Regions from separate parts of the Pseudarthrobacter arbutini genome, predicted to be linked through region 3. Evidence: riboswitches for the same ligand, from Rfam matches in the RefSeq annotation. Region 3 holds a riboswitch; each other region holds the start of a gene.
What was found. Region 3 has a riboswitch for thiamine pyrophosphate ahead of thiC (phosphomethylpyrimidine synthase ThiC). Riboswitches for the same ligand answer to the same signal wherever they lie in the genome.
Positions count from the first base shown of each region.

Region 1 (3,268 bases), on a different contig from region 3:
CGGCACCTGAACAACCTGATGCTGCTGGTGGCGCTGTCCGTGGTCGGCTTCATCGGGTCGGTGACCGTGGCGCGCTACGTGGCCGACCGGCGGGAGCAAGCCAATGAGTCCTGAGGCCAGCGTGGTTGATAACGTCATCGATGCCGTGTCGGCGGTGTTCCTGGTGGTGGGTGCCCTTATGTCGCTCGCCGCCGCCGTGGGCCTGCTCCGCTTCCCGGACCTGCTGAGCCGCATGCACGCTGCCACCAAGCCCCAGGTGCTGGGGCTGTTCCTGCTCCTGGCGGCCATCGGCCTGCAGCTGCGCACCTGGTGGGTGTGGCCGGTGCTGCTGGTGGCCTGGATCTTCCAGCTGCTGACGGTGCCGGTTTCCGCCCACATGGTGGGCCGCGCCGGTTACCGGACCAAACACCTTCACCGTGAGCTGCTCAGCTCGGATGAACTCGAAGCCGTGGTTCAGAAGGCGGCCCAATCGGCCAGAGATGAGTCGTCCAGGGATGAAGCGTCCGACGGCGGCCGGCGGGACTGAGCGTCAGCCACCGCCGCCCCAATCACCGCCGGACTGCTTGCCAGGGTTAGACGATGTCCTGGGACTTGGCGAAACGGGTGATGGCCCGTTGCGTGCCGCGGTTGGCGAGCACCTGGATGATGGTGCTGACCGAGGCCGAAATGAGCGCGAACGTCAGGGCCGAGCGCAGGGTGGTGGGAGTGTCTTCGTCCTTGCCGGTGGGGGGCTTCCGGCCGGTGGACTTTTCCCACACGGTATTGACCACCTTCGTGCCGACGAATCCGGCGCCGAGGCTGATTGCAGTGCCGAGCAGCTTGATGAACAGGTTCATTCGTTGAACTCCTTGTGAGCGGATCCGGGACTTCCTTTAGCCTAACCCGGCTGCATGGACTCCAGAATCTCCCGCAGGGCTTCCACCACCAGATCGTGGTCCTGCTGCTGGGGCAGGCCCGAGACCGTCACCGTGGCCACTGCACCCACACCGGCGACGTAGACCGGGAAGCAGCCGCCGTGCGGGGCGTAGGTGGACTCGTCGAACCAGCCGTGGTCCTCGATCCGGCCGCCGTGCAGCCTGCCGCGGAGGCCCACCAGCAACGACGGGATCTCATACCTGGCGGCGGTGCGCTGCTTGGCCCGGACCCAGTGCTCGTTGTCCGGGGTGGCGCCGTCCAGGGCCACGTGGAACAGGACCTGGTCACCCTTGGTGATGTCGATCGCGATGGGCAGCTTCCGGCTCTTGCCCAGCTCCACCAGGAGCAGCCCGAGGTTGAGGGAGTCGTCCTTGCTGAAATGCGGAAACTGCAGCTCGTTGATCTCGGCTTCGACCCGGGCAATCAGGGCCTCCAGCAGCCCCGCCGGCTGGGGCACCGTCGAATCAGGATTGAACGCAGTCACAGTCGGGTTGTTGGCAGTCATGGCCCACAATCTACCCCGCCCGCGGTGTAAACTGGAGCACGCCCATCAGGGCAGATTTATTACGACAGGGGAGCGCCGCCGTCGGACATCACTGGCATTGCCAGGGAACCGCAGGTGGGCGCTGAGAGTGCGGACAGCCGCAGACCCTCGAACCTGATCCGGTTAGTACCGGCGCAAGGGAGTCGAGTTCTCGAAGTGTCCGGAAACGGCGGCAGCGCCGCACGCCGGGGCACTTTCCCCTCCTGTTCCTCAGGAGGACCAAAATGACAACTGCAGCAATCAAAAAGACCGGCAATACCTGGCGCGTTGTGGACATCGTAGTGGCGGCACTCATCGCCATCACCGGCGGCGTGATCTTCTGGGCCTGGTCCCAGGGCGCCGGCATCGTCTCCGCCCCCATGAACGCCGTTTACCCCCCGCTGACCGGCCTGATCGCCGGCGGCTGGATGATCCCGGCAGTGCTGGGCATGCTCATCATCCGCAAACCCGGCGCGGCGCTCTTCTGCGAAGCGGTGGCCGCCACCGGCGAGCTCATCATGGGCTCGCAGTACGGCGCCACGGTGCTGATCTCCGGCCTCCTGCAGGGCCTGGGCGCCGAGCTGGTGTTCTTCCTGTTGGTGTACGGCAACTTCCGGTTCAAGTCCTTCCTGCACCAGAAGTACAACCTCATCGCCGCGCTGCTGGCCGGTGCCGGGGCGGGCCTGTTCTGCGGCCTCAATGACTCGTTCCTGCCGTGGGGCTGGAACATCGCCTACGAGCCCGGCGACAAGCTCGCGTACATCGTGTTCTGCACCATCTCCGGCGCAGTGATTGCAGGTGCCTTGTCCTGGATCGCCACCCGCGGCCTGGCCAGGACCGGTGTGCTGAGCTCGTTCGCGTCCCGGAAGGCAGCGTCGGAGCCCGTCTTCAACTGATGACCGCTTCCGACGCCAGTGCTTCCGGAGTGCGCCCCGCCGCGGTGTCCGCCCGCGGCTGGGGCTGGCGGCACGCCGGGCGATCCGCCCCCGCCGTCCACGGGCTCGACCTCGACATCGCGCCCGGCGAGCGGGTGCTGCTGCTGGGACCGTCGGGCGCGGGCAAGTCAACGCTGCTGCACGCGCTCGCAGGGGTGCTGGGGGATGAAGGGGACGACGCCGACGAAACCGGTTCGCTGCTGATCGACGGTGTGGTGCCCCGCGGGCAGCGCGGCCGCTCGGGCCTGATGCAGCAGGATCCGGAAACGCAGGTTGTTCTTTCGCGTCTGGGCGACGACGTCGCCTTCGGCGCCGAGAACCTCGCCGTTCCGCGGGACGAGATCTGGCGGCGCGTCCATGAAGCGCTCGACGACGTCGGGCTGCGAAGTGCCGACGTCCGGCCCGGCGGCGATGGTTTGGACGCCGACGGCGGGCCAGGTGCCGCCGGGCTCCCGCTGGACCACCCGACGTCGGACCTGTCCGGCGGGCAGAAGCAGCGCCTGGCGCTGGCCGGGATCCTCGCGATGCGGCCCGGGCTGATCCTGCTGGATGAGCCCACCGCGAACCTGGATCCCGCCGGTGTGCTGGAAGTCCGGGACGCAGTGGGCCGCTGCCTGGACAAAACCGGCGCCACGCTCGTTGTGGTGGAGCACCGTGTGTCCGTCTGGAAGGACCTGGTGGACCGGATTGTGGTGCTGCAGCCGGGCTCGGCTGCGGGCTCCGCTGGAAGTTCCGCCGCCACGTCCGCAGTCCTGCTGGACGGGCCGCCGGACCAGGTGCTAGCGGAGGCACGGGACATGCTGATCGGCGCGGGCGTCTGGGTGCCGGGGTATGTTCCGGCAACCCGCCGCCGCGTGTCCGTAGGCTCCGGTGACCTGCTGCTGGCCGCCGGGGA
Region 1 covers NZ_JBTNDQ010000010.1:62,706-65,973, forward strand. The annotation lists gene ACX80V_RS12670 (MrpF/PhaF family protein) at 1-114, shown strand, start outside; gene mnhG (monovalent cation/H(+) antiporter subunit G) at 104-526, shown strand; gene ACX80V_RS12680 (DUF4235 domain-containing protein) at 573-836, opposite strand; gene ACX80V_RS12685 (heme-degrading domain-containing protein) at 878-1,420, opposite strand; TPP riboswitch at 1,477-1,618, shown strand; gene ACX80V_RS12690 (ECF transporter S component) at 1,684-2,334, shown strand; gene ACX80V_RS12695 (ABC transporter ATP-binding protein) at 2,334-3,268, shown strand, end outside.
Region 1: another riboswitch for thiamine pyrophosphate. It lies ahead of ACX80V_RS12690 (ECF transporter S component); the one in region 3 lies ahead of thiC (phosphomethylpyrimidine synthase ThiC).

Region 2 (3,268 bases), on a different contig from region 3:
GGACATCTTCGCTGCGTGGCGGATCGATGAGCAGATCCACAAGGCCCTGGAACGCAAGGTCTTCCTGCCTTCGGGCGGCTCGCTGGTCATCGACCGTACCGAAGCCATGACCGTGGTGGACGTCAACACCGGCAAGTTCACCGGCAGTGGCGGCAACCTCGAGGAAACCGTCACCAAGAACAACCTCGAGGCAGCTGAAGAAGTGGTCCGGCAGCTCCGGCTCCGCGACATCGGCGGCATCATCGTCATCGACTTCATCGACATGGTCCTCGAATCCAACCGCGACCTTGTCCTCCGCCGCATGGTGGAATGCCTGGGCCGCGACCGGACCAAGCACCAGGTGGCCGAAGTGACCTCGCTGGGCCTCGTACAGATGACGCGCAAGCGCATGGGCACCGGGCTCCTGGAAGTCTTCGGCGAGCAGTGTGAAACCTGTGCAGGCCGCGGAATTGTCACCCACGACGACCCCGTGGAACACCGCCGCGCCAACACTGTAGCCGCGGAGCACCACGTGCAGCGTGTGGACAGCCGCCCGGAAACCCAGCGCACCGATAGCGTGCGGACTGACAGCCAGCGCCCGGACAGCCAGCCGGGTGGCCGCACTGACCGGAAGCGCCGCCGCGGACGGGGCGGCCAGCCGCTGGAAACGGCACCGGCAGCTCCGGTGCAGATCCACACGGTCCACCCGGAAGCCAGTGATGCCGAGCGACATGCCAAGGCGGAGGCCACGCGGGCAGCGCTTGCGAACATTGCGGCCGCAGCCCACGCTGCGCACCTGCACGACGACGAAGTGGCTCACGCATCAGCCGCCGCGGGCCGGCAGCCTGCGGCTGCGGTGCCGGCTCCGGCTGAGCGGTCCGAAACGGACTCCAACGGCCGTCCGGCCGCAGTGCTGACATTCGGCGGCGAGCAGGTTGTGCTTCCGTTCGTGGCGCACCACGATGACCAGCCGCACTCACCTGCCCTGACACTTGATCGCCTCGCGGAGGCCTTCGCGCACCTTGGCGAGCCGGCACCTGTAGCGGAAAGCAAGCCGTCGGCATTCCAGGCAACTGAAACCCAGCCGGCTGAACCTGCCCGCCAGCAGCAGCCAGCCGCGGCGGAGAAGGATTACTCCGACCACACCGAGGAGCCCCGCGCCCGCCGTCCCCGGCGGAACCGGAGTGCCAGCCGCGCCCAGGGCGCAGCCAACGCCACGTCCGTAGAGCATCACGAAGCCGCTCCGGCGGCTGCCGCCGGACACACCCACGCCGCCAAGGCGCCGGAGCCCGTCAAGGCTCCTGTGGCCGACAAACCGGTTGCCGCCAACGCGCCCATCATCCTGGGCGTAGGAGTTCCGGCCTCGGAGCTCTGACCAAGCAGTAGGGCAAGCCAATACAACGGCGCCCGGACGTGCCTGTGAATCACAGGCTGCGTCCGGGCGTCCGGCGTTAAGTCGCGAGGAACGCTAGGCTGGTGACTGACACGGGGTGCCGCGCAGAGAGCCGGCTGAGATCCACACCCGTTGAACCTGTCCGGTTAGCACCGGCGAAGGGATGTCTCCTTTGGCTTCAACTTCTGTCCTTCCTCCTGCAACACCCGCGGCGGCTCTGCCGGAAACCCCAGCAACCCGGGCTGAGGTCCGGCCCGCACCAGCCCGCTCTTCTGCGGTCCGGGTGCTGCGTGACGTTCCGCGGGTGCTGTCCATTGCCGGATCGGACCCTTCAGGGGGCGCGGGCGTCCAGGCCGACCTCAAAAGCATTGCAGCCCTTGGCGGCTACGGCATGGCGGCCATCACCGCGCTGACGGTCCAAAACACCCAGGGGGTCCAGGCGGTTCACGTCCCGCCTGCGTCCTTCCTGGGCCAGCAGCTCGATGCCATCAGCGATGACATCACCATCGACGCGGTCAAGATCGGCATGCTGGGCGACGCTGCGGTGATAGGCGTGGTCCGCGACTGGCTGGAAAAGGTGCGTCCCGCCGTCGTCGTTCTTGATCCGGTCATGGTGGCCACGAGCGGCGACCGGCTGCTGCAGGAGTCTTCCGAGGCGGCCCTGCGGGAGCTGCTCCCGCTCGTGGACCTGATCACCCCCAACCTGGCCGAACTGGCCATCCTGGTGGGGGAGCCGCAGGCGAGGGAATGGCACGACGCGCTCGGGCAGGGGCAGCGGTTGTCCGCCGCGACCGGTGCCACCGTCCTGGTCAAGGGCGGCCATCTCGACGGCGGTGCGTGCCCGGATGCCCTGGTCAACGCTGCCGGGCTGCTCGCCCAGGAGGTGGTGGAAGTGAGCGGGGACAGGATCCCCACGCGCAACAGCCACGGCACCGGCTGCTCGCTGTCGTCGGCCATGGCCACGGCTCAGGCCCGGCTGGGGGACTGGGAAGCCGCACTACGGCAGGTGAAGCCCTGGCTGGTGGGCGCGCTGCAGGCCTCTGACCAACTTGAGGTGGGCGAGGGCAATGGCCCCATCAACCACTTCCACCACATGCAACAGATTCCGGCAGTCGGCGAGTTCGCAGAGACGCTGCGCCGGGCGTCGGAGCCGGATCTTGCAGCCATCTACGGGCTGGATTTCATCCGCGACCTGACGGCCGGCACGTTGGCTGAGGAACAGTTCGCCTATTACCTCGCCCAGGACGCCATCTACCTCAACGGCTATTCGCGGGTCCTCGCCCGGGCCAGCGCGCTGGCGCCCACGGAAGCCGCCCAGCTGTTCTGGGCAAAGTCGGCCCAGCAATGCCTTGAGGTCGAGTCCGAACTGCACCGCACGTGGCTAAGCACCAGGACAGTGGACTCTGTCCTGGGACCTGTCACCAAGTCCTACGTGGACCACCTGCTGGCGGCCTCGGCCTCCGGCAGCTACGCGGTGCTCGTTGCGGCGGTGCTGCCGTGCTTCTGGTTGTATGCCGAAGTGGGACAGACCCTCCACGAGGAGTTCCTGGCTGCGGGTGCACCGGCAGCACATCCTTATGCCGACTGGCTGCGGGCCTATGCTGACGAGGATTTCGCCCAGGCCACGCGTGACGCCATCGCCTTGGCTGACGACGCCGGCCGGAGTGCTTCCGCGGATGAACGGGCGGCGATGCTGGTGGCTTTCAGGCAGTCGTGCCGGTTTGAGGTGGAATTCTTCGACGCGCCGCGAATTCATTCCTGACAGGCTGCGGCCCGTGCGGCCTGTACGATAGTCAGGCACGGTTTTGGATTGTCAGTGCAGTACCTGCTTGTGGGTCCTATCACAGACAACCTGCCGTAACCAGCCTCATTTGCGGCCGAAGGCAAAATTAGCGT
Region 2 covers NZ_JBTNDQ010000019.1:29,972-33,239, reverse strand. The annotation lists gene ACX80V_RS18995 (Rne/Rng family ribonuclease) at 1-1,354, shown strand, start outside; TPP riboswitch at 1,456-1,553, shown strand; gene thiD (bifunctional hydroxymethylpyrimidine kinase/phosphomethylpyrimidine kinase) at 1,536-3,134, shown strand.
Region 2: another riboswitch for thiamine pyrophosphate. It lies ahead of thiD (bifunctional hydroxymethylpyrimidine kinase/phosphomethylpyrimidine kinase); the one in region 3 lies ahead of thiC (phosphomethylpyrimidine synthase ThiC).

Region 3 (3,268 bases):
GCGCCACCGGCGTGCACCGCAACGCCGGCAAGATCGCCAAGCTGCTCGATTTCGAAATCGCTGATTCCGGGAATCCGCAGGGCCTGGCCCGCCGGGGAGCCGCCTGCGTCCAGGACGTCCGCCCGCTTCAGTGCGGCATCGTGAGTGGAAACAAAAATTTCAGTGAAGCCCATGGGAACAGCCCTCATTCCGTCGACGGTGCGGCCTGGAAGGGCAGCAGCAAGTGCCGCCCCGGCCGTTCAGAATCAGCCTAGTACAAGGCAGGCCGCACATTTGGCATCCGCACTCAGCGGACGGCGACACGGATATTGTTGCGCCACGGGTCCTCGAAGCGAAGCTCGGCGCCCGTGTGGTGCGAGGCCACGCCGGCGACCTTCAGGCGGTCGGCGAGCGCTCCGACGTCATCCCCGGAAGGGACCTCGATGAGCACTTCGCCGAGGCCCAGGGTGTTCTTGCGGGGACCGGCTCCGCGGCTGTTCCAGACGTTCATGGCCATGTGGTGGTGATACCGGCCCGCGGAGACAAACAGTGCCTGCCCGTGCCACCCGGCTGTCTTTTCGAAGCCCAGCGTACCCACGTAGAAATCGTGCGCTGACTGGACGTCGCCCACCCGGAGGTGGACGTGGCCCACGCCGGCTTCGCTGGCCCGCTGGCCGGCCACGGATTCCTGGGTCAGGTGCTGCTCGAGGTAGCGCTGCGGCGGCAGTGCCAGGCTGTCCATCACTACATCCTTCCCGTTCCAGGACCAGTTTTCGCGGGGCCTGTCCCAGTACAGTTCGATGCCGTTGCCTTCCGGGTCATTGAAGTAGAAGGCCTCGCTGACGAGGTGGTCGGCGCTGCCGGTGAAGGATCGGGGTTCGTACTGGGCGGCGGTGGCTACTGTGGCGGCCAGCGAAGCCTGGTCGTCAAACAGCAGTGCGGTGTGGAACAGCCCGGCCTCTCCCCTGCCCGGCAGATTCAAGGACGGAGCGGCCGCGAGATGGACCAGCGGGCGTTGAAGGCGGCCAAGATAGACGCCGCCGTCCTGTTCCGCGACGACCTCCAGGCCGAGCGCACGCTGATAGTAGTCGGTCATCAGCTTCATGTCGCCCACCTTGAGCATCACCGTGCCCATGGAGAGGTCGGCAGGAAGGAGATCCCGGCTGGTGGCTTCTGCAGTCATGTGAACACTCCCGGTCCGTTGGCCTTCTGATGGAAGGCGGCTATGGTTCCAATTTACTTGAAGCTTCAATTTAATTCAAGTGTCGGAGCAGACAGATTGCGACCGCTTTCCGGTGATTGCTGTCACCAGTCCACCCTCGGCCTGTGGTAGCTTCGACTTGACCACACGGGAGCCCTTGCAGGGGCTGAGATCGGGCTGACGCAGCCTGCGACCGTTGAACCTGTCCGGGTAATGCCGGCGAAGGAAGTGAGTATTCATTGAATACACAAGAAACACAGCTCATCCCTGCCCAAAATGGGGCCGACGTGGATCAAACGCTCCAGCCTGAAACCCAGTCACTGAAGTCCCACTCGCTGGCGTTTATCAACGATGAGGCCACCGGGATCCGGGTACCCGTGACCGAGATCGCCCTCGAACCGTCGCCAAACGGCGAGGCGAACGGGCCTTTCCGGACCTACCGCACGGCGGGACCGGGCAGCGATCCGGTGGTGGGCCTCAACCCGTTCCGCTCAGAGTGGATCGCAGCCCGCGGAGACACCGAGCCCTACAGCGGCCGGGAGCGGAACCTGCTCGACGACGGCAAGTCGGCCGTGCGCCGCGGCGCAGCCTCTGCGGAATGGAAGGGCGCGCAACCGGTCCCCCGCCGCGCCGTCGAAGGCAAGACCGTCACCCAGATGCACTATGCGCGGCAGGGGGTCATCACCCCCGAAATGCAGTTCATCGCCCTCCGCGAAAACTGTGATGTGGAACTGGTCCGCAGCGAGGTGGCGGCTGGCCGGGCCATCATCCCCAACAACATCAACCACCCGGAATCCGAACCGATGATTATCGGCAAGGCCTTCCTGGTGAAGATCAATGCCAACATCGGCAACTCGGCCGTGACCAGCTCCATCGCCGAGGAAGTGGACAAACTCCAGTGGGCCACGCAGTGGGGGGCTGACACGGTGATGGACCTGTCCACCGGCGATGACATCCACACCACCCGGGAATGGCTCATCCGCAACTCTCCTGTGCCCATCGGTACGGTGCCCATCTACCAGGCGCTGGAGAAGGTCAACGGCGAGGCCAACGCCCTGACGTGGGAGATCTACCGGGACACGGTGATTGAGCAGTGCGAGCAGGGCGTGGACTACATGACCATCCACGCCGGTGTGCTGCTGCGTTACGTGCCGCTGACGGCCAACCGCGTCACCGGCATCGTCTCCCGGGGCGGCGCGATCATGGCCGGCTGGTGCCTGGCCCACCACCAGGAGAACTTCCTGTACACGCACTTCGACGAGCTGTGCGAGATCTTCGCCAAGTACGACGTCGCGTTCTCCCTGGGCGACGGACTGCGCCCGGGAGCGACGGCGGACGCCAACGACGCCGCCCAGTTCGCCGAGCTGGACACCCTGGCCGAACTGACCCAGCGGGCGTGGGAATTCGATGTGCAGGTCATGGTGGAAGGTCCCGGGCACGTCCCGTTCCACCTGGTGCGGGAGAACGTGGAACGCCAGCAGGAACTCTGCAAGGGCGCCCCGTTCTACACGCTGGGGCCGCTGGTTACTGATATTGCCCCGGGCTATGACCACATCACGTCCGCCATCGGCGCCACGGAAATCGCCCGGTACGGCACGGCGATGCTTTGTTACGTCACGCCCAAGGAACACCTTGGCCTCCCGAACAAGGACGACGTGAAGACCGGTGTGATCACCTACAAGATCGCCGCCCACGCAGCAGACCTGGCCAAAGGCCACCCCGGCGCCCATGAACGGGATGATGCCCTGTCCAAGGCCAGGTTCGAGTTCCGCTGGCGCGACCAGTTCGCGCTGTCCCTGGACCCGGTCACGGCGGAGGCCTTCCATGACGAGACGCTGCCCGCCGAACCGGCCAAAACCGCCCACTTCTGCTCCATGTGCGGCCCGAAGTTCTGCTCCATGAAGATCAGCCAGGACATCAGGGACGAATACGGTTCCGCCGATTCGCAGGCGGCCATCGCCGAGGCCTACAGCGGGATGCGCGAAAAGAGTGCGGAGTTCCTGGCCGCCGGCGGGAAGGTCTACCTCCCCGAGCTTCGGATCCCGGCCGGGAGCTGACGGCTCAGGAAGCCTGAACCGAGCGTGACCT
Region 3 covers NZ_JBTNDQ010000001.1:18,181-21,448, forward strand. The annotation lists gene ACX80V_RS00105 (hypothetical protein) at 1-173, opposite strand, end outside; gene ACX80V_RS00110 (VOC family protein) at 287-1,162, opposite strand; TPP riboswitch at 1,318-1,425, shown strand; gene thiC (phosphomethylpyrimidine synthase ThiC) at 1,420-3,237, shown strand; gene ACX80V_RS00120 (alpha/beta fold hydrolase) at 3,242-3,268, opposite strand, start outside.